4 regions of the Streptomyces tubbatahanensis genome follow, and region 1 is predicted to be linked to each of the others. Evidence: riboswitches for the same ligand, from Rfam matches in the RefSeq annotation. Region 1 holds a riboswitch; each other region holds the start of a gene.
The links. A riboswitch is a leader RNA that binds a small molecule or an ion and turns the genes downstream of it on or off. The one in region 1 is predicted to bind cobalamin.
Positions count from the first base shown of each region.

Region 2: linked by a shared signal. The riboswitch ahead of MMF93_RS07245 (cobalamin biosynthesis protein) and the one ahead of metE (5-methyltetrahydropteroyltriglutamate--homocysteine S-methyltransferase) in region 1 are both predicted to bind cobalamin.
Region 3: linked by a shared signal. The riboswitch ahead of MMF93_RS12245 (CbtB domain-containing protein) and the one ahead of metE (5-methyltetrahydropteroyltriglutamate--homocysteine S-methyltransferase) in region 1 are both predicted to bind cobalamin.
Region 4: linked by a shared signal. The riboswitch ahead of MMF93_RS09095 (ABC transporter substrate-binding protein) and the one ahead of metE (5-methyltetrahydropteroyltriglutamate--homocysteine S-methyltransferase) in region 1 are both predicted to bind cobalamin.

Region 1 covers NZ_CP093846.1:6,750,859-6,755,744, forward strand. Annotated here, with positions in the region: gene metE (5-methyltetrahydropteroyltriglutamate--homocysteine S-methyltransferase) at 1-1,837, opposite strand, end outside; cobalamin riboswitch at 2,112-2,307, opposite strand; gene MMF93_RS28890 (tyrosine-protein phosphatase) at 2,372-3,166, opposite strand; gene MMF93_RS28895 (alpha-ketoglutarate-dependent dioxygenase AlkB family protein) at 3,383-4,048, shown strand; gene MMF93_RS33550 (ATP-binding protein) at 4,438-4,886, shown strand, end outside.
Region 2 covers NZ_CP093846.1:1,670,485-1,675,370, reverse strand. Annotated here, with positions in the region: gene MMF93_RS07250 (cobyric acid synthase) at 1-318, opposite strand, end outside; gene MMF93_RS07245 (cobalamin biosynthesis protein) at 315-1,469, opposite strand; cobalamin riboswitch at 1,615-1,734, opposite strand; gene MMF93_RS07240 (hypothetical protein) at 2,002-2,214, opposite strand; gene MMF93_RS07235 (inorganic phosphate transporter) at 2,297-3,628, opposite strand; gene MMF93_RS07230 (alpha/beta hydrolase family protein) at 3,916-4,886, shown strand, end outside.
Region 3 covers NZ_CP093846.1:2,844,404-2,849,289, reverse strand. Annotated here, with positions in the region: gene MMF93_RS12260 (2-aminoethylphosphonate ABC transporter substrate-binding protein) at 1-596, shown strand, start outside; gene MMF93_RS12255 (HAD-IIA family hydrolase) at 758-1,537, shown strand; gene MMF93_RS12250 (CbtA family protein) at 1,582-2,355, opposite strand; gene MMF93_RS12245 (CbtB domain-containing protein) at 2,378-2,605, opposite strand; cobalamin riboswitch at 2,639-2,763, opposite strand; gene MMF93_RS12240 (glycoside hydrolase family 6 protein) at 2,944-4,032, shown strand; gene glxA (radical copper oxidase GlxA) at 4,079-4,886, opposite strand, start outside.
Region 4 covers NZ_CP093846.1:2,109,047-2,113,932, forward strand. Annotated here, with positions in the region: gene MMF93_RS09085 (terpene synthase family protein) at 1-401, opposite strand, end outside; gene MMF93_RS09090 (DUF7873 family protein) at 571-1,302, shown strand; cobalamin riboswitch at 1,793-1,972, shown strand; gene MMF93_RS09095 (ABC transporter substrate-binding protein) at 2,040-3,098, shown strand; gene MMF93_RS09100 (FecCD family ABC transporter permease) at 3,164-4,213, shown strand; gene MMF93_RS09105 (ABC transporter ATP-binding protein) at 4,210-4,886, shown strand, end outside.

The sequences.
Region 1 (4,886 bases):
CGCGCAACGGCAGCGTCTCGCGCAGCGCGGGCTCGTCGACCTGGATGACGGCCGTGCCCGCGGCCTCCAGCTCGCACACCTCGTCGCGCAGCGCGAGCGCCACCTGGCGGGCCGTCTCGGCGGCGGGCTGGTCGTCGCGGACGAACGACCAGGCGAGCATCGTCACAGGACCCGTCAGCATCCCCTTGACCGGGCGGGTGGTGAGGGACTGCGCGTACTGGGTCCAGCGCACCGTCATCGGCTGCGGCCTGGAGACGTCCCCCGCGCAGATGGGGGGCCGCACGTAGCGGGTGCCGTAGGACTGGACCCAGCCGTGCCGGGTGGCCAGGTAGCCGGTCAGCCGCTCGGCGAAGTACTGCACCATGTCGCCCCGTTCCGGCTCGCCGTGCACCAGCACGTCCAGGCCGGCCTCCTCCTGGAAGGAGACGACCTCGCGGATCTCGGCAGCGATGCGCCGCTCGTACGCGGCCTCGTCGATGCGCCCGGCGCGCAGATCGGCGCGGGCCGCGCGCAGCTCGCCGGTCTGCGGGAAGCTGCCGATGGTGGTCGTGGGCAGCGGCGGCAGGCCGAGGCGGGTGCGCTGCGCGGCCGTGCGCCGGGCGTACGGCGCCGAGCGGCGCGCGTCGGACTCGGTGACCGCTGCCGTGCGGGCGCGTACCGCCGCGTCGTGGGTGAGCGGCGAGGCGGCGCGTGAGGCCAGGTCGGCCCGGTTGGCTGCCAGTTCGCCGCCGATGGCGCCCGTGCCCCGGGACAGTCCGCGTGCCAGGGTGGCGGCCTCGGCAATCTTCTGCGCCGCGAACGCCAGCCAGCGGGAGACCTGCGGGTCGATGTCGCGCTCCGCCCTGGCGTCCAGCGGGACGTGCAGCAGCGAGCAGGACGGTGCCACGTCCACGCGGCCGGCCAGCCCGAGCAGCGTCCCCAGGGTGGTCATGGACCGCGCGGAGTCGTTGATCCACACGTTGCGCCCGTCGATGACGCCCGCCACCAGCCGCTTGCCGGGCAGCCCGCCGGCCGCGGCGAGCGTGTCGAGGTTGGCGGCGGCGGGTCCCGTGAAGTCGAGCGCCAGCCCCTCCACGGGGGTCTTGGCCAGTACGGGCAGCGCTTCTTCGAGCCGGTCGAAGTAGGAGGCGACCAGCAGCCGGGGCCGGTCGGCGAGGCCGCCCAGCTCCCGGTAGGCGCGGGCCGCGGCCGCCAGCTGTCCGTGGGTGCGGTCGGACACCAGCGCCGGCTCGTCCAGCTGCACCCACCGTGCCCCGGCGGCGCGCAGGTCCGCCAGCACCTCCGCGTAGACGGGCAGCAGCCGCTCCAGCAGGGTCAGGGGCTCGAAGTCCTCGGGTGCGCCGGGCGCCGGCTTGGCGAGCAGCAGGTAGGTGACGGGCCCCACCAGGACAGGGCGGGCCTCCACCCCCAGGGCGAGGGCCTCCTTCAGCTCGCGGGTCTGCTTGCCCGAGTCGGCGCGGAAGGCCGTCTCGGGGCCGAGCTCGGGCACCAGGTAGTGGTAGTTGGTGTCGAACCACTTGGTCATCTCCAGCGGCGCGGCCTCCTGCGTACCGCGGGCCATGGCGAAGTAGCCGTCCAACGGGTCGGCCTCGACCGCGGCGCGGTGCCTCTCGGGCACGGCGCCGACCATGACCGTGGTGTCCAGTACGTGGTCGTAGTACGAGAAGTCGCCCGTGGGCAGCTCGTCGAGGCCGGCCTCCGCCATCGCCCGCCAGTTGGCGCGGCGCAGCCCGGCCGCGGTGGCGTGGAGGGCCTCGGCGCTGACCCGGCCCTTCCAGTAGCCCTCGACGGCCTTCTTCAGCTCACGGCCCGGGCCCTGGCGCGGGTAGCCGTGCACGGTGGCGCGGGCCGAGGGGGCCCGGGGTGGGGTGCCGGTGGTGTCCGTGGCGTCCTGGGGTTCCGGCGCAGCGTGCGCACCTGTCGCTGTCACGCAACTCTCCTTCGCGAGGTGACCGAAGCGCTCCCGGGACCGGGACGACGACGCGAAGGGGCGCGGCGCTGACGGGGCCGCCTGGGCGCCCGCCTGGGCGGACGGTCGGCGCCGCCCGCACTGCTCCGCTCTCCGACCCGCCCTCGAGGTCTCGGGAGAACCGCACGCGTGGGCGTGCGGGCAGCGGGCAGGTCTTCGGACTCGCGGGCACGCCCGCCGGACTCCCGGCGGGCACCTACCGGCCGTCGCTTCCCGGACCGTTCCATCCAGTGCGTATGACGGCTCTCGTTCCCACTCACCGCTGCGGGGCAGTCCCGGATTCCCACCGGATTCCCTCTTGCGACGCCTCCCGCCTGGCGGACGGGGCGAACCAGCTGCGACGGCCAGCCTAGCGGCTTCGCGTGCAGGTGTCTGCGGGGCCCTGTGGCCCGACGCTCCGGCTCAGGACTCCAGCATCCTGGACCTGAGACGGGTGCGGGTCACCTCGGTGAGACCCAGCCCCTTGGTCAGGTAGGTCTCCACGTCGCCCCAGGTCTCGTCGATGGTGGTGAAGGCCGCGTGCAGGTACGCGGCGCGGGCGTCGAACAGGGGCGCCAGCAGTTCCAGCACCTCGGTCGACATCCCGGCCTTCGACTTGGCGCTGCGGTGCACCTTGTACCGCCGGTGCGGGTCGTTGGACAGGAGGTAGTCGGCCTCGATCGCGCCGCGGTCGACGCCGAGCGCCAGCAGCGTGATCGCCACCGACAGCCCCGCGCGGTCCTTGCCCGCCGCGCAGTGCATCAGCGCGGGCACGCTGTCCTCGGCGAGCGCGTGCAGGATCCGGCTGTGCTCGGCCGTCCGGGAGGTGATCATGGTGCGGTACGAGGTCGTCATCCGCTCGACGCCCAGCCCGTCGCCGAGGATGGTCTGGAGCTGGTCGAGCTCGCCGTCGCGCACCATCTTCCAGAACTCCGCGCCGTCGGCGGGGTCCGAGAGCGGGATGTTGACGTTGCGCACGCCCGGCAGCATCACGTCGGGGCCGTCGAGCTTCCGGTCGGCGGCGTTGCGGAAGTCGAAGACCGTGTGCAGTGCCAGACCGCCGAGAAAAGCGGCGTCCTCGGGTGTCGCGTGGGCCAGGTGTCCGCTGCGGAAGAGGACCCCGCGCCGTACCCGCCGCCCGTCCACCGTGGGCAGCCCTCCGACGTCCCGGAAGTTCCGTACTCCGGCCAGCACCTTCTCGGCGGACTCCTGCGTCACGAGTGCGCTCCCTAGCGTGTAAGACGACCGTCCGTTCGACCATACGACATGGATGCCTGAGGCGATCAGTTCCGGCGGGCGTGACCCCCGCGACGGGCTCGGCGCGGGCCGCGCCCGCGCCGTGCGCCCCCTGCGGTCCGCCTCGTGAGCGCTCCGTACGCCCGCGTCGTGAGCGCCCCTACGCCCGTACCGCGCGTGCCCCCGTACGCTCGCACCGTGAGTGAGGAGCTGTTTCCGCGTCCACCGGCTCAGGTGGCGCCGGGCGCCGCGCACCTGCCGGGATGGCTGGACGCCGGGGCGCAGGGAGAGCTGCTGGCGGCCTGCCGGCGCTGGGCACTGCCGCCCGCCGGGCTGCGGACGGTGCGGATGCCCGGCGGCGGCGAGATGTCGGTGCGCCAGCTGAGCCTGGGGAGGCACTGGTACCCCTACGGCTACGCGGAGACCGTCGTGGACGGCGGCGGTGAGCGGGTGAAGGCCTTCCCCGCGTGGCTGGGGGAGTGGGCGCACCGCGCGGTGGGCGACGCGGCGGCGGTGGTGGGGGAGGGCGTGTTCGGGGACGGGGCCCGCGCCGCCGCGTACGACATCGCGCTCGTCAACTTCTACGGCGCGGACGCGAGGATGGGCATGCACCGGGACAGCGACGAGCGCTCCGACGCGCCCGTCGTCTCCTTCAGCCTCGGCGACGCCTGCGTCTTCCGCTTCGGGAACACCGAGGGACGGGGCCGGCCGTGGCGGGACGTGCGGCTGCACAGCGGCGACGCCTTCGTCTTCGGCGGGCCCGCGCGCCTGGCCTACCACGGGGTGCCCCGCACCGAACCCGGCTCGGCGCCGCCCGCGTTGGGGCTGCGCGGGCGGGTCAACGTCACCGTGCGGGCCTACTGAGCCGGTGGGGGGCGGATGGTGAGTCACCGCGCGGCCCTGTCAAGCGGAAGCCGGGCGGGTTCACTCTTTGGGAGCTGGCGAACCCTGGCGAATACCCCGTTCGGGTCAGTCGGGGGCGTGGCTGCGGGCTAGCGTGACCATGGCGTCGTCACCTCCCTCACACCGTCTTGACACCTCAACTTCCCGAGGACCCCATGGTCGAACCTCCGAGCAACGCGGTGCAGGCCTCCGCAGGAATAGGAACCTCCACTTCCGCTTCACTGGTCGCCTCCGCGGCCGCGTCCGCCTCAGCGTCAGCCTCAGTCTCAGCCTCCGGAAACAGCGGCAGGCACGGCGTCGCACGCCGCCGGCACGGCAAGCCCCGCACCCGAGAGAACGCACGCGAGAACGTGGGAGACGCCGCCGTCCGCCGACGGCTCGTACGGCTCGCCGTCCTGCCCGCAGGACTCGTCGCCCTCACCGGCGCCGCCGTCGTCGTCTGCCTCCTGCGCGCCCGCGGCGGCACGCCCCTCGGCGCCTCGGTCTGGGGAGTGCTGGCCGCCGGGGCGTTCCTCTGCTGCGTCGTGCCGGGCACCGCCGCGTACCTCGCCGCGGCCGAAGCACGGGGAACCGCCGAGCGCTGCGCCGCGCTGCGCCGTGCCACCGCACGCGGCCAGGCCGAACTCAGATCCATGCTCTGGGCGTTGCGGCACGGTGAGCGACCCGTGCCGCGCACCCGCGCCCCGCAGGGCGAACCGGTCGGCGACGGGCTCGACCTGCTCGTGCACCAGGCGGCTCTCGCCCAGTGCGGCGCCGAGGCCGCCGTCGCGGAGGCCGTCTCCCTCATGGGCAGGGCGCG
Region 2 (4,886 bases), 5.1 Mb from region 1:
GTAGCCCTGCGCTGACATCTCGCCCACCGGCTTGCCCAGCAGCACGACCTGGCTGGTGCGGTCGCCGCCCGGCTTCAACAGCACCGGGTTCATCAGCGCGCTCGGCTCCGTGCGGGCCGCCGCCGCCTGCATGGCCTGCGCCCGGCCGATCTCGGCGCCGTCGAGCGTGACGTAGGAGTTCAGCGACATGTTCTGCGCCTTGAACGGCGCCACGCGCAGCCCCTTGCGGGCCAGCCAGCGGCAGATGCCCGCCGTCACCACGCTCTTGCCCGCGTCCGAGGTCGTCCCCGCGACCAGCAGTCCGCCCCCATCGTTCACCGTGCGCCTCCCGCGCTCCCGGCGCCCCGGGGGCGCCGCGTCGTCCCACTCGCCCCGCCTCGTGCCGCGCCGACCGTGCCTCGTGCCGCGTCGACCGTGCCTCGTGCCGCGTCGACCGTGCCTCGTGCCGCGTCGACCGTGCCTCGCGCCGCACCGACCGCGCAGCAGACCGCCAGCGCCAGCACGCCGACGCGGCGGGACAACCGCACCGCCCGCTCGATGTCGGCCGTCCGCGCCCGAGCGCCGGGCCCGTTGAGGACGGGACGGTGCTCGACGCGCCCGCCGTAGGAGAGCGTCCCGCCGAGCCGCACACCGAGCGCCCCGGCGAACGACGCCTCGACCGGACCCGCGTTGGGGCTCGGATGCCGGTGCGCGTCCGACCGCCACGCGCGCAGCGCGCCGCGCGGGTTCGGCCCGGCCACGGCGGCCAGCACGGCGGTCAGCCGCGCCCCCGGCCAGCCCGCGGCGTCGTCCAGCCGGGCGGCGGCCCAGCCGAACCTGCGGTGGCGCGGCGAGCGGTGACCGACCATCGCGTCCAGCGTGTTGACCGCCCGGAAACCCAGCATCCCGGGCACGCCCGCCAACGCCCCCCACACCAGGGCGCCGACCACGGCGTCCGAGGTGTTCTCCGCGACGGACTCGACGACCGCGCGCGCCACGCCCTGCGCGTCGAGCCCCTGCGGATCGCGGCCGCACAGCGCGGGCAGCCGCTCGCGGGCCAGCTCGAGATCACCGGCCTCCAGCGCCGCGGCCACGGCGCGCGCCTCCCGCGTGAGGGACGTACCACCGAGCACGGCCCACGTGGCGGCGGCAGTCACCACGACGGCCCGAACCGTCGACCCCCCTGCCGCCCGCGACTCGCTGCCCGCGTCGACCCCGGAGAGCGCGCCCGCGCCGGGCTCGGCGAGTGTGCCCGCGCCCCTGCCGGCTGCGGGGGCCGCCGCAGCCGTGCTCACGTGTCCCACCGCGAGCGCGCCGCCCGCGCACAGCGCCACGTACAGCGCTCCCACGCCGCGGTGGTCGCGCCACATCCGTCGCTCCAGTGCGCCCGCGGCCCGGCCGAAGGCCGCGACGGGGTGGCCGCGTCGCGGATCGCCGAGCAGCGCGTCGATGAGGAATCCGGCGACGGCCCCACCGGCCTGGACGCCCACGGTCCGCTTCACGCGAGGGGCCCGGCGCACACATCCACGACGACGGAGGGTTCTGCCCCGCAGGGGGCGCATACGGCAGCGCGGCCACGCATGGCGGTGTCCTCACTCAGGGTCCTCGCCCTGGCTCGACTCGACCGGCGGCGAGAGTCTCCTGGCTCCCGGATCCGCGCCACCCCGCCTTCCAGCCCGCAGGGGCCGTGGCGTCGCTGGGATGGCGCTCCCCGGTGACAGTGGCGGGACCGCGCCGGATTCGCACCGGCTTCCTCTCCATGCCGCCGTTTGGGCACCGGCAGTCCACCACGCCCGACTGACCCCGTCAACTCGCCCTTGACCTGCGACGGGAGAGTGTGTGATCCCCCACGCCCACGTCGTCGGCCCGCCGCCGGCGCCGGGGCGGCGCCCGAAGCGAAGCGCCCCCGGCGCTGATTCCCGGGGGCGCTCGGAGCGGATCGGTGTGCCGGATTTCGGGGCGGGCCGGGGCGGGCCGGGGCAGGTCTGGGGGGGGGGGGGGGGGGGGGGGGGGGAGGAGGGGTTACGCCGCGATCAGGTAGATGCCGTACGCCACCGCCGCCAGGCACAGCGCGTAGCAGGCGTACGCGCCGGTGCGGGCGAGCGTGGTGGGTCCGGCACCGCCGGTGCGCGGGGAGTTGGTGACGATGCCGAGGGTGAAGACGCCGACGAGTCCGACGGTCGCCAGCAGGCTGACGCCGAAGACCTGGCCGAGGGCGGCCCAGTCGATGTTCATGCGGTCACTCTTTCTGGCCGGAGGCCCGGCCGGCGGGCTCGGAGTGCTGCCCAGTTCGAGGGGCTACTGCCCTGTTCGGGGCTCAGGAGATGCTGCCAGCGGAGGCGGGGCGGCTCGGGGCGGCAGCGGGTGGTTCACCGGGGAGCTGCTCGCCCGCGTCCGGCAGGGAGGCGGCCGACGCGGCGGATCCCGCGCCCACGCCCGCCGGGGCCGGGGGAGGGGAGACGGCGCGTACGGCGGTGGTGACCACCCCCGCGGGCTCCGGCTCCGGCTCCGGGGACGGCGCCGGCATGGCGGCCTCCGTCGCGGGCTCGACCTCGTTGACGTTGGTGTGGTCCACCGGTGTGCGGCGGGAGCGGACCCAGATGGCGCCGCAGATCGCCAGGGTGAGGACGGCGACCGCCGCGACGCCCCAGTCGCCCTGCTCGGCCAGCAGCGCGGCGCCCGCCGCGACGAGCCCTGCCGCCGGGAGGGTGAGCGCCCAGCCGACGACCATGCGGCCCGCCGTGCCCCAGCGGACCACGCCGCCCTTGCGGCCGAGTCCCGAGCCCATCACGGCGCCGGAGCACACGTGGGTGGTCGAGAGGGAGAAGCCGATGTGCGAGGAGGCCAGGATGGTGGCCGCCGCGCTCGTCTGGGCGGCGAAGCCCTGCGGGGGCTGGATGTCGGTGATGCCCTTGCCCATGGTGCGGATGATGCGCCACCCGCCCAGGTAGGTGCCCAGCGCGATGGCCATGCCCGCCGAGGCGATGACCCACACGGGCGGGTTCGAGCCGGGGGCCAGGGCGCCGCCGGTGACCAGCGCGAGGGTGATGACGCCCATGGTCTTCTGCGCGTCGTTGGTGCCGTGCGCCAGGGAGACCAGCGCGGCGGAGGTGATCTGCCCGGCGCGGTAGCCCTTGGCGGTCTGCCCCTCGTCGGCGTTGCGGGCGAGGCGGTAGGTGACCCGGGTGGCGCACACGGAGGCGACGCCGGCGACCAGCGGTGCGGCGAGCGCGGGGATGAGCACCTTCATGACGACGACGTCGCCGTTGACCGCGCCCGTGCCGACCGCCGCGACCGTCGCCCCGAGCAGGCCGCCCATCAGCGCGTGGGAGGAGCTGGAGGGGAGTCCGGCGAGCCAGGTCAGCAGGTTCCAGATGATCGCGCCCACCAGCCCGGCGAAGATCACTTCGGGCTTGATGCCGGAACCTTCATCGATGATTCCCGAGGAGATGGTCTTGGCCACCTCGACGGACAGGAACGCGCCGAGGAGGTTGAGGACCGCGGACATGGCCACCGCCGCGCGGGGAGCCAGGGCCCCGGTGGAGATGGTGGTGGCCATGGCGTTGGCCGTGTCGTGGAAGCCGTTCGTGAAGTCGAACACCAAGGCCGTGACGATCACGATCCCGATGAGAAGCGTGATGTGTTCCATTCACCAGGCACAATCAGTTCGAGGGGCAGTAACGCCGTGAACGTAAGGACGGCGAGTGAACAGAAGGTGAACTGGGGCGGGCGTCGAGGTGTCACCCCCTGACGACATTTGTGTGTTCCAGGTCACACCGTGTTCCGGTGGGTCTGTCAGTGCAACACGACACCCCGGCCAGGGCGCCGACGGCACCGACCGCACCCCCTCGGGCACCCGCCGTTACCCCGCACGGACGTCACCCTCCCGGCCCGGCCCACTGGTTTGCCCCGGCGTCTCGCGTCAACCTGGAGAGGATGCGTCTGCGAACCGCGGCACTGGCCGCGACCACCGTGCTCGGCACCGGCGCGGCCGCTTTGGCGGCCGGACGGTACGCCGCCGACGTCGCGCTGCGCCCCGTGCGTGCCCGCGGTGAATCCGCCGGCAGGCCCACCGCCGGGTTCGAGGGCACCAGGCTGACCGTACAGTCGCACGACGACGGCCGGATCGCCGTCACCCGCTCGCTGGCCGCCGGGCTCCCGGGGATCTACGGCCTGACCGGCCGTGGCACCCACGCCGTCGTCGGCCCCGTCATGGAGGACGAGACGGCCGCGCGGTCCAGACCGCACACGGTCGTCCGCGAGCTGCGGCGGGTCAGCCGCGGCCGGCTGAGCACCGGCGCGACCGTCCGCCTCACCCCGCAGGTGCACGTCGGCGACCCCGGGGAGGCGCTGGGCCTGGAGTACACCGACGTGCGCATCCCCGGCGAGCTCGGGCAGCTGCCCGCCTGGTTCGTCCCCGGCGCCCGCGGCAGCTGGGTGATCACCGTGCACGGTCTGGGCGCCACCCGCGAGCACCCCATGACGCTGTTCCCCTTCTACGTGAGCCGGCGGATGCCGGTGCTCGGCATCGGCTACCGCGGCGACCCCGGTGCGCCCCCCTGCCCCGACGGCATCGGCCACCTGGGCAACTCCGAGTGGCGTGACCTGGACGCGGCGATCCGCTACGCCGTCGAGCACGGGGCCGCGCGGGTGATCCTGCACGGCTGGTCGAGCGGGGCCACGATGGCGCTGCACGCCGCAGCGCACTCCCCGCTGCGCGAATGTGTGGCAGGCCTCGTCCTGGACTCGCCCGTCCTGGACTGGCAGCACACCGTCCGCGCGCTGGCGTCTTCGCACGGCACCCCCAGGGCGCTGCTGCCACTCGTCGTGCGGGCCGTCCAGGGCCGGGCCGGGCTGCCCGAGGACCGGGAAGCGCCGCTGGTGGACCCGGCCAAGCTGACGGTGCC
Region 3 (4,886 bases), 3.9 Mb from region 1:
GGGACGAGCTGCTGTCGAAGAAATACGAGGGCAAGCTGCAGTACTCGACACCGGGCGTGGCCGGTGACGGGACGGCGCTGCTCATCAAGGCGATCCACGACTTCGGCGACCGGAAGCGGGCGATGGACTACCTGGGCGCGCTCCAGAAGAACAACGTCGGCCCCTCCTCCTCGACCAGCAAGCTCGCCCCGAAAGTGGACAAGGGGGAGCTGCTGGTCGCCAACGGCGACGTGCAGATGAACTACGCGCAGGCCGAGACCATGCCGCACCTCGGCATCTTCTTCCCCGCCGCGAAGAAGGGCGCCAAGCCCACCACGTTCGCGTTGCCCTACACGGCGGGCCTGGTCAAGGGCGGCCCGCACACGGAGAACGGCGAGAAGCTGCTGGACTTCCTCCTCGGCGAGCGGCCCCAGCGCGAGGTCTCCTCCGTCGGCGGCGGCTTCACCGTGCGCGACGACATCGAGGCGCGGGACGACCAGGCCGAGGAGCTGGCAGCGCTGATGAAGGGGGTCGAGGTCTTCCGCCCGGACTGGGAGGAGGTGGCAGGCGACCTCGACTCCTACCTCTCCGGCTGGAAGCGGGCCACCGGCAGCTGACGGCGAGCCGCGCCGCCACAGCGCCCCTGACCACCGCGTGAAGGTCACGGCTGACCTGCACCGGCCGCTGCGGTTACGCTGAGCGCGGCGGCCGGTTCCCGTACACCGTGGTACGTCCCACACCGCCGCCCTGACCACCACGACCCGGCAGGAGCCCACCCGTGGCAGAGCGCAAGCCCATCGAGTCCTGGCTCACCGACATGGACGGTGTGCTGATGCACGAGGGGATCCCGGTCCCCGGCGCCGACTCCTTCATCAAGCGGCTCAAGGAGTCGGGGCGTCCGTTCCTGGTGCTCACCAACAACTCGATGTACACCCCGAGGGACCTGCACGCGCGGCTGGCCCGCATCGGCCTCGACGTGCCGACGGAGAACATCTGGACCTCGGCACTGGCCACCGCGCAGTTCCTCGACGACCAGCGGCCCGGCGGCACCGCCTACGTGATAGGAGAGGCCGGGCTGACCACGGCGCTGCACGACATCGGGTACGTGCTCTCCGACGCCGACCCCGACTACGTGGTACTGGGGGAGACCCGCACCTACAGCTTCGAGGCCCTCACCCGCGCCATCCGGCTGATCAACGACGGGGCGCGGTTCATCGCCACCAACCCCGACGAGACCGGCCCCTCGGCGGAGGGCGCACTGCCCGCCACCGGATCCGTGGCCGCGCTCATCACCAAGGCGACGGGAGCGCACCCCTACTTCGTCGGCAAGCCCAACCCGCTGATGATGCGGGCCGGGCTCAACGCGATCGGTGCCCACTCTGAGACCAGCGCCATGATCGGCGACCGCATGGACACCGACGTCCGCGCCGGCATGGAGGCGGGCCTGGAGACCTTCCTCGTGCTGACGGGGCTGACCCGGCCCGACGAGATCGAGCGGTACCCGTTCCGGGCCTCCAGCGTCGTCAACTCGATCGCGGACCTGGTCGAGCGGGTCTGAGAACCGGCGGGGCACCACGGGGCGAGCGGTGCCCCGCCGGTCCGTCACACGCTGCCCGGGCGCCGCCGGGGCAGCGGGGCCGCGAACAGGGCGCCGAGAACACCCCACAGCACCAGATGCGCGCCCAGCGACAGCACGCGGAAGTCCCACAGCAGGGTGGCCGGCACCGGTACGGCGTCGGGGTTGTCCGGCAGCAGGAAGAGCGCGGCCAAGGTGGCGACCACCGCGGCGGCCGCCGCCGACTGGCGCACGGGCAGCCCCCGTCCCGAGCGGCCGAGCCGCAGGTGCACCTGGTGGGCGAGCACCATGCCGAGCACGCCGATGACGAGCGCGGCCAGCCACAGCGCCTGCCGTTCGGTGACGGTGCCGCCGTCGCCCACCCCCGGCGGGTTGGCCGGGTAGCGGAGCGCGGGCAGCAGAGACAGGGCGAGCAACCCGGCCCCCGCCACCCCCATGGAGCGCTGCCAGCCGCGGCCGTCGCCCGGGGGCGCGGCCCGGTGGACGAGCGCGTAGGCGACCGTGAAGAACACGCCGATCGCCAGCCCCGCCACCACGGCGGTCACCAGGAGCCCCAGGTGCTGGGTGCCCCGGCTGAAGAGCTCCTCCGCCTCGCCGGCGTGGGAGTGGGCGTGGCCCGCGTGCCCGGCGGCCTCGGTGGCCGAGCGCTGCTCCTCCAGCCGGATCGCGCGGTCCATCAGCGGTTCGGCCAGCACGAGGGAGAACAGCCCCGAGGCGAGCCCGGCGAGCCCGCCGGCCGCGAGGCCGCGGCCGAGCAGGGGCAGCAGGGGATAGGGAGTCGTCTGAGCGGAGACGGACATGAGAAGCGGTACCCCCGTCTCGTCAGTGGCAGGGGGCGCCGAACAGATGGCGGCCGTCGTGGGAGAACTCGTGCAGGTACGAGCCGGTGGCCGAGACGAGGTTGCCGTTGTCGACGAAGACGGCGTAGAGCGCGAGCAGTGCGACGATCGCGGCGGCGGCCACGATGAGCCAGTCCCGGGTCCTGACCGTCGCCGGGTGCGCGGCGGCGGCCTCGGGCGCGGTGGCCGTGCCGACGGTGTGCGGGGACATCCGCATGCCTCCTTCTGGGGTTTCCACGCCCCATCGGTGGTCAGGCGACAGGTCAGTTCCTGACTCCCGTACGGGCGCGCTTCGCCGCGTACGGACACAGTGGCGGGACCGTCCCGGAGTCGCACCGGGTTCCTGCGCACTGTCGCCTCGGTAGTTTTGCCGCTCAGGAGGCTCCCAGCCCGCATGTGCACTGTCAATAAGGGCTCCGTCACACCCCGTGGCGACCGTGCGGGCAACCAGCGGTTCCTGCCCGGCTGTTGAGTTATCCACAGGCCAACTGCGGGCGGTGACCCCTGTGGCACGATGAGGCGACGAACCGGGGGACCAAGGGGGAGTGGATGTACGGCAGTCACGGTCGCCGGCCGCCGCGTGGGACGCGCGTCCGGCGTGGCGCCGCCACCCGGCGCGGTGCGCGGGCAGTGGCCGCTGCGCTCGCCGGCGCGGCACTGCTGCTGGCGGGCTGCTCCTCCAGCGACGGGCGCGGCGGCGACTCCGGCTCCTCGAAGCCCTCGCCCACCATCGAGCAGCGCCCCAGGTCCCAGGCGCCCTACTGGGTGGACCCGGAGTCGAACGCCGCACGCCAGGCCGCCGCCTACGAGCGGGACGGGAAGGCGGCCGAGGCCGCCGGGATGAAGAAGATCGCCGCGCAGCCGGTGGCGGAGTGGATCGGCACCGAAGAGCCGCGCCGCCAGACCGAACGGGTCACCAAGGCCGCCGCCGAGGCGGACCGCGGCGCGCTGCTCGTCCTCTACAACGTGCCCCACCGCGACTGCGGGCAGTACAGCAAGGGCGGCGCGAAGGACGCGGCGGCCTACCGCACGTGGCTGGACGCCGTCGTCGCCGGCATCGGTGACAGAGCCGCCACGGTGATCGTCGAACCGGACGCCCTCGCCCACGTGGTGGCCGAGGGCTGCACCCCGGCCGCGTTCCACGACGAGCGCTACCGGCTGCTGGCCGAGGCCGTCACCGCCCTCAAGCGCCTGCCCGGCACCACGGTCTACCTCGACGCGGGCAACCCCGACTGGATACGCGACGCCGGCGCCCTCGTCGAGCCGCTGAACCGGGCGGGCATCGCCGAGGCCGACGGCTTCTCGCTGAACGTGTCCAACTACCAGACGACGGCCTCGAACATCGCCTACGGCAAGCAGCTGTCCCCCAAGGTCGGCAACAAGCCCTTCGTCATCGACACCAGCCGCAACGGCAACGGACCACTGGAGGGCGCGCACGCGGACGAGGAGGCGTGGTGCAACCCGCCGGGCCGCGCCCTGGGCGAGGCGCCGACGGTCAAGACGGGCCATGAGCTGGTGGACGCCTACCTGTGGATCAAGCGCCCGGGCGAGTCCGACGGCGAGTGCAAGGGCGGGCCCGCGGCCGGCCGGTGGTGGCCGGCCTACGCCCTCCAGCTGGCCCGCAACGCCAAGGAGTGACCGCTGGCCCGCAACGCCAGGGACTGACCCAGGGAGGCCGCGCCGCCTACTCCGGATCCTGGCCTGTGACCGTGGCGTGCGCGGCGGTCGGGTCCACTTCCACCTTGATCCAGCGCGCCTTGGAGGGGATCCCGTCGTCGTCCACGGCGAAGACCATCCACCATCCCGGGGTGACCAGAGACGGATCGTCGGGGATGGTCGTCGTCACCTTGCCGTCGCCCGACCTGGTCATCTTCAGCGCGACCGACGACTGCTCCACGTTCGTCACGTGCGTGAACGACCCGGGCCGCACGAGGCGGAGCTTGCTGAGCGAGTCGGCGTCCTCGCTCCGGAAGGAGACGCGGTCGCCGACCTCCACCGTTCTGCGGCTGCCCCCGACGTCCCCGAGGTCGGGCTGCTTCTTGCCCTTGTGCAGGTAGGGGGGCGTGTAGATCTCGATGCGCTGGTCGAACTGGCCCGGCTTGGTGTTGGCCTTGTCGGCGTAGAGCGAGTCGGAACCGAAGGTCATCACGCGGCCATCCGGCAGCAGCAGGCCGCCCGAGTGGTAGTTGCGGCCGACGAGGGGCGCGGCGGCCTCCTCGTACGCGTTGGCCTTCGGGTCGTAGAGCGCGGCCTTGAGCACGTTGCTGTCGCTCTTGCCGCGGTACTGGCCCGAGCCGTTGGTGGTCAGCACCGTGTCGTCGGGCAGGATGACGCTGCTGGGGTAGCGGACCTTGTCGTAGAGGTCGGGGCCGTCACGGAAGCGGGGCTTCTCGTCCTTGAGGTCGACGATGCGGGTCTTGGAAGTCGACGTGGGGGACTCGCCGACACCGCCACCGCCCTGCACCATGAACTTCCGCGACTGGGTGGGCGGC
Region 4 (4,886 bases), 4.6 Mb from region 1:
AGGTCGGCCAGCCCGGCCTCGACCGGGTTGGTGGCCTCGGGCACCGCCGCGGTGTCCTCCAGCGGCATGAACAGCGGGAGCCGGTCCAGGTACGCCTTGCCGCCCGCGCGGTCCTGGGTGCGCTTGAACATCTCCAGGAAGTGGTCGTCGAAGAAGAAGACCCACACGTACCAGTCGGTGACCAGCGCCAGGTCGTCCTCGCTCGCGTCCGGGTGCGTGTAGGCGCACAGCAGCGCGTAGTCGTGCGCGTCCAGGTCCGCGGTGTCCCATACCCCGGAGCCCTCCAGCATCCCCTGCCGCGCCGCCCACTCGCGGGAGTGGGCCCGTGCCGCTTCCAGGTGCGGGTTGAGGCGGGCCGGGTACGGCACGTAGAAGTCGGGCAGTTCGAAGGGTTGCGACAACGTCCGGTCCCCCAGTCGCTCGATTGGCTGGCGGACTTGGCCTACCCGGGGCGAAGCGATCGACATCCTTTTTCACCCGGACGTGGGACACGGCGCGGACAGTGCCGTGACGAGGCTGTCGAACAAATCCCGTGGTGGGCGGGGAGGTTGGGCTGCTAGGTTCGCGAACGTGGCGAAGCTGAATCAGATCATCGCAGTCGAGAAGGGCGTCAAGTCCAAGGTGGCCCAGGACCTGGCGCAGGCGCAGCACGGGCTGGGGAAGCCGCAGATGCTCGCCGGTATCTCGCGTACGTACCAGCCCAAGGACGAAGAGGGCGAGCAGCTTCCGCCGGAGTCGACGCGGGTGCAGGTCAAGGCCGAGGATGTGCTGAAGGAAACGGCGAAGATCCTCACGCGGCTGTTCGACGTGACGGCGACGAAGGACTGGTCGAACCTCACGGCCCGCGCGGACATCGCCGTCGACGGGCGCACCGTGCTCGCCGAGGTGCCGGTCTCCTACCTGCTCTTCCTGGAGAAGCAGCTCGGCGAACTGGGCACCTTCCTGCGCAGGCTGCCCGTGCTGGACGGCGCGGAGGCCTGGGAGCGGGACCCGTCCACGGACTGGTGGAAGACCGAGCAGGTCCGTACGGTCCGTACCAAGAAGGTGCCGCGCAACCACGTGAAGGCGGAGGCCACCGAGAAGCACCCGGCCCAGGTCGAGGTCTACTACGAGGACATCCCCGTCGGGTACTGGACGACGGTCAAGTACTCCGGCGCCCTTCCCGCGCGGCGCGTCAACGAGCTGCTGGAGCGGCTGGAGAAGCTCTCCGCCGCGGTGAAGTTCGCCCGCGAGGAGGCCAACGCCACGGAGGTGACCGACCAGCGCGTCGGAGACGCCGTCTTCGGCTACCTCTTCTCCTGAGCACTTCTCCTGACCGCTCAGGTGTGCCGAGCGCGCACCGACACCCTCAGACTCCCCGGGCAAAGATTCAGACTCTTGCCGCCCGGGGTGCGCCAGGAGCGCAAAGCTGAAACTGAAGCTGATGTGTGAACCCCCGGCGGCACTGCCACAGTCAGGCCCCGGTCAGTCTCAACCTCTCGCTCCACGCTCAGCATCGCCGTTCATCGTCCGGCAACCGGGGCGGTGACGACCTCGAGACGCCGGTTCGAACCCGGCCGGCCGTTCTTCGTGCGGCCGTGGTGGAGTGGCTCCACGCGAGGACATCGCCGAACGATCCGCCCATCAACCGCTGGGGACGTGCGAACGAACGGCACCCAGGACCCCGGGGCCGGGCAAAGCCCCGGGGTCCCTTCTGTCACTTCTCCCCCCTTCCTCCCCCTAGCGCCCCCTAGCACCCCCTAGCACCCCCTAGCTCCCCCTAGCTCCCCCTGACTCCGGTCCGCTGACCGCGTGGTACGTTGCAGCCGCCAGTCAAACCCTTGAACGGGTCAGGGAATCCGGTGCGAATCCGGAGCTGACGCGCAGCGGTGTGGGACTGGGGTGTGCACGAGGCCACTGGGGCGCGGTCCCTGGGAAGGCGCACACTCCGAGAGTCCCGAGTCCGAAAACCTGCTGGCACCCGCACTCCGGGACCTCGGAGGCGGTGGCACGCCGGGCTCCGCGACTGAGCCTTACGACGGAGAAGGACACAGCTGGCCATGCGCCGAACGCGCCGTGGGGCCCTGCGGGCCGCGGTTCCCGCCCTCGCCCTCACCCTCCTGCCGGCCGTCGCGGGCTGCGGAACGGCGCCCCCGCCGGGAACCGCCGCGGACAAGGCCGGGCAAGCGGGCTCTCCGCGCACCCTGCACAACTGCGGGCACGAGGTCGCCCTCAAGCACCGCCCCCAGCGCGCCGTCTCGCTCGACCAGGGCTCGACGGAGATCCTGCTGGCCCTCGGCCTCGCCGACCGCATGGCGGGCACCGGCACCTGGACCGACCCGGTGATGAAGGGGCTGGAGAAGGAGAACGCGAAGGTGGAGCGGCTGGCCGACGGCTACCCGGCCATGGAGAAGGTGCTCTCCGAAGAACCCGACCTGGTGACCGCCTCGTTCTCCGCCACCCTCGACAAGGGCGGGGTCGCCCCGCGGGAGAAGTTCGCCGGCCTGGGCGTGCCCACCTACCTCTCCCCCGCCGACTGCGCCAAGAAGTCCGGGTCGAACGGCGACGGAGCGCGCCGCGCGCCGCTGACCATGGACACCGTCTACGGCGAGGTCCGCGACCTGGCGAAGGCGTTCGGTGTCCAGGAGCGCGGTGAAAGGCTCGTCGCGGACCTCCGGGCCAGGATGCGGAAGGCTACGGAGGGCGTGGACGCGCACGGCACCTCCGTCATGTACTGGTTCGCCAACTCCGAGTCCCCCTACGTGGCCGGCTGCTGCGGGGCGCCGGGCGTCATCACGCGGGCGGTCGGCGCCGAGAACGCCTTCGCCGGCACGCACGACGAGTGGCCGCAGGTCGGCTGGGAGGCCGTGGCAGACCGCGACCCCGACGTCATCGTGCTGGGCGACCTGACCCGCGAGAACCAGACCGCCGAGACGGCGAAGGCCAAGATCGAGAAGCTGGAGTCCGACCCGGTCACCCGCCACATGACGGCGGTGCGCCACAAGCGGTACGTGCTGCTGCCAGGGGCGGCGATGAACCCCTCGATCCGCACCGTCGAGGGGGTGGAGAAGGTCGCACGCGGTCTGCGGGACCTCCACCTCACGGAGCACGCGAAGTGACCGCAGGGCCCATCCTGCGGTCGGCCGCGCCAGGTGCGGGGCGCTCCCGGCGGTGGACGCTCGCGCTGCGCAGCGGGCGGGGCACCGCCGTCGTGTGCGTGCTCGGGGTGGCGGCCTGCGCGGTGTCGGTCGCGCTGGTCATCACCGTCGGGCAGGCGGGGATCGGCGTGGCCGACGTGTGGCGCGTCGTCGTCGCGCGGCTGGGCGGAGCGGACGCCGGGCTCACCCCGATCCGCGAGGGCATCGTGTGGGAACTGCGGCTGCCGCGCGCGCTGCTGGCCGCCGTGTGCGGTGCCGGTCTCGGGCTGTGCGGTGCGGTGCTCCAGTCCTTGCTGCGCAACCCGCTCGCCGACCCGTTCGTGCTGGGCGTCTCCTCCGGCGCCTCGACGGGCGCGGTGAGCGTGGTCGTCCTCGGCGTCGGCGGCGGGGCGCTCTCCCTGTCGGCCGGCGCCTTCGCCGGCGCCGCCCTCTCCTTCGCGCTGGTGCTGCTGCTCGCGCACACCTCGGGCGGTACGACGGACCGCGTACTGCTGTCGGGTATCGCCGCCATGCAGCTCTTCTCGGCGCTGACCTCGCTGATCGTCTTCCTCTCCGCCGACGCCGAGCAGACCCGCGGGGTGCTGTTCTGGCTGCTGGGCTCGCTCGGTTCCGCGGGCTGGGGCGAGGTGGCCGTGGGCTGCGGGGCGCTGGCGCTCGCCCTGGTGGTGTGCCTGGCGCGGGCCCACGCGCTGGACGCCTTCGCCTTCGGGCCCGAGGCGGCGGCCGCGCTGGGTGTGCGGGTGCGGCGGCTGCGGCTGACGCTGCTGCTGGTGACAGCACTGCTGACGGCCGTCCTGGTCAGTTCGGCGGGCGCCATCGGCTTCGTCGGGCTGGTGCTGCCGCACGCGGCGCGCGCACTGACCGGGCCCGCACACCGGCGGCTGCTGCCGGTCACCGCGCTGCTGGGCGCCGTGTTCCTGGTCTGGGTGGACACCGCGGCGCGCACCCTGCTGGCCCCGCGCGAGCTGCCCGTCGGAGTGGCGACCTCGCTGCTCGGCGTGCCGGCTTTCGTGCTGATCCTGCACCGGGGGCGGCGCGGCCGCAGCACCCACGACGCGGCGGGGGCGGGCCTGTGAGCCTGAGCGCACAGAACGTCTCGTGGCGGGCCGGCGGACGGCTCGTCGTCGACGGGGTGAGCCTGGACCCGTGCCCCGGGCAGACCGTGGGGCTGCTGGGCCCCAACGGGTCGGGCAAGTCGACGCTGCTGCGGCTGCTGGCCGGCATCAGGGCCACCGCCTCCGGAGTGGTCGCCCTCGACGGCAGGCCGCTGCGCGAGGTCGGCCGCAAGGCCGTGGCGCGGCGGGTCGCGGTGGTCGAGCAGCACGCCGAGACGGGTGTCGAGCTGACCGTCGGGGACGTGGTGCGACTGGGCCGCATCCCGCACCCCGGCGCCTGGACGGGGCCACGGGCCGAGGACGAGGCGGCCGTACGGGAAGCGGTGGAGCGCACCCGGCTGGCCGACCGGCTCGACCAGCCCTGGCACAGCCTCTCGGGCGGCGAGCGGCAGCGGGTGCAGATCGCCCGCGCGCTGGCTCAGCGGCCGAGCGAGCTGCTGCTGGACGAGCCCACCAACCACCTGGACGTGCGCCACCAGTTGGAGCTGCTGGCCCTCGTCGCCCGCAGCCCGGTCACCAGTGTGGTCGCGCTGCACGATCTGAACCTGGCGGCGATGTTCTGCGACCACCTGGTGGTGCTGCGCCGGGGCCGGGTGGAGGCGGCGGGCCCGCCGGGCGAGGTGCTGACCCGGGA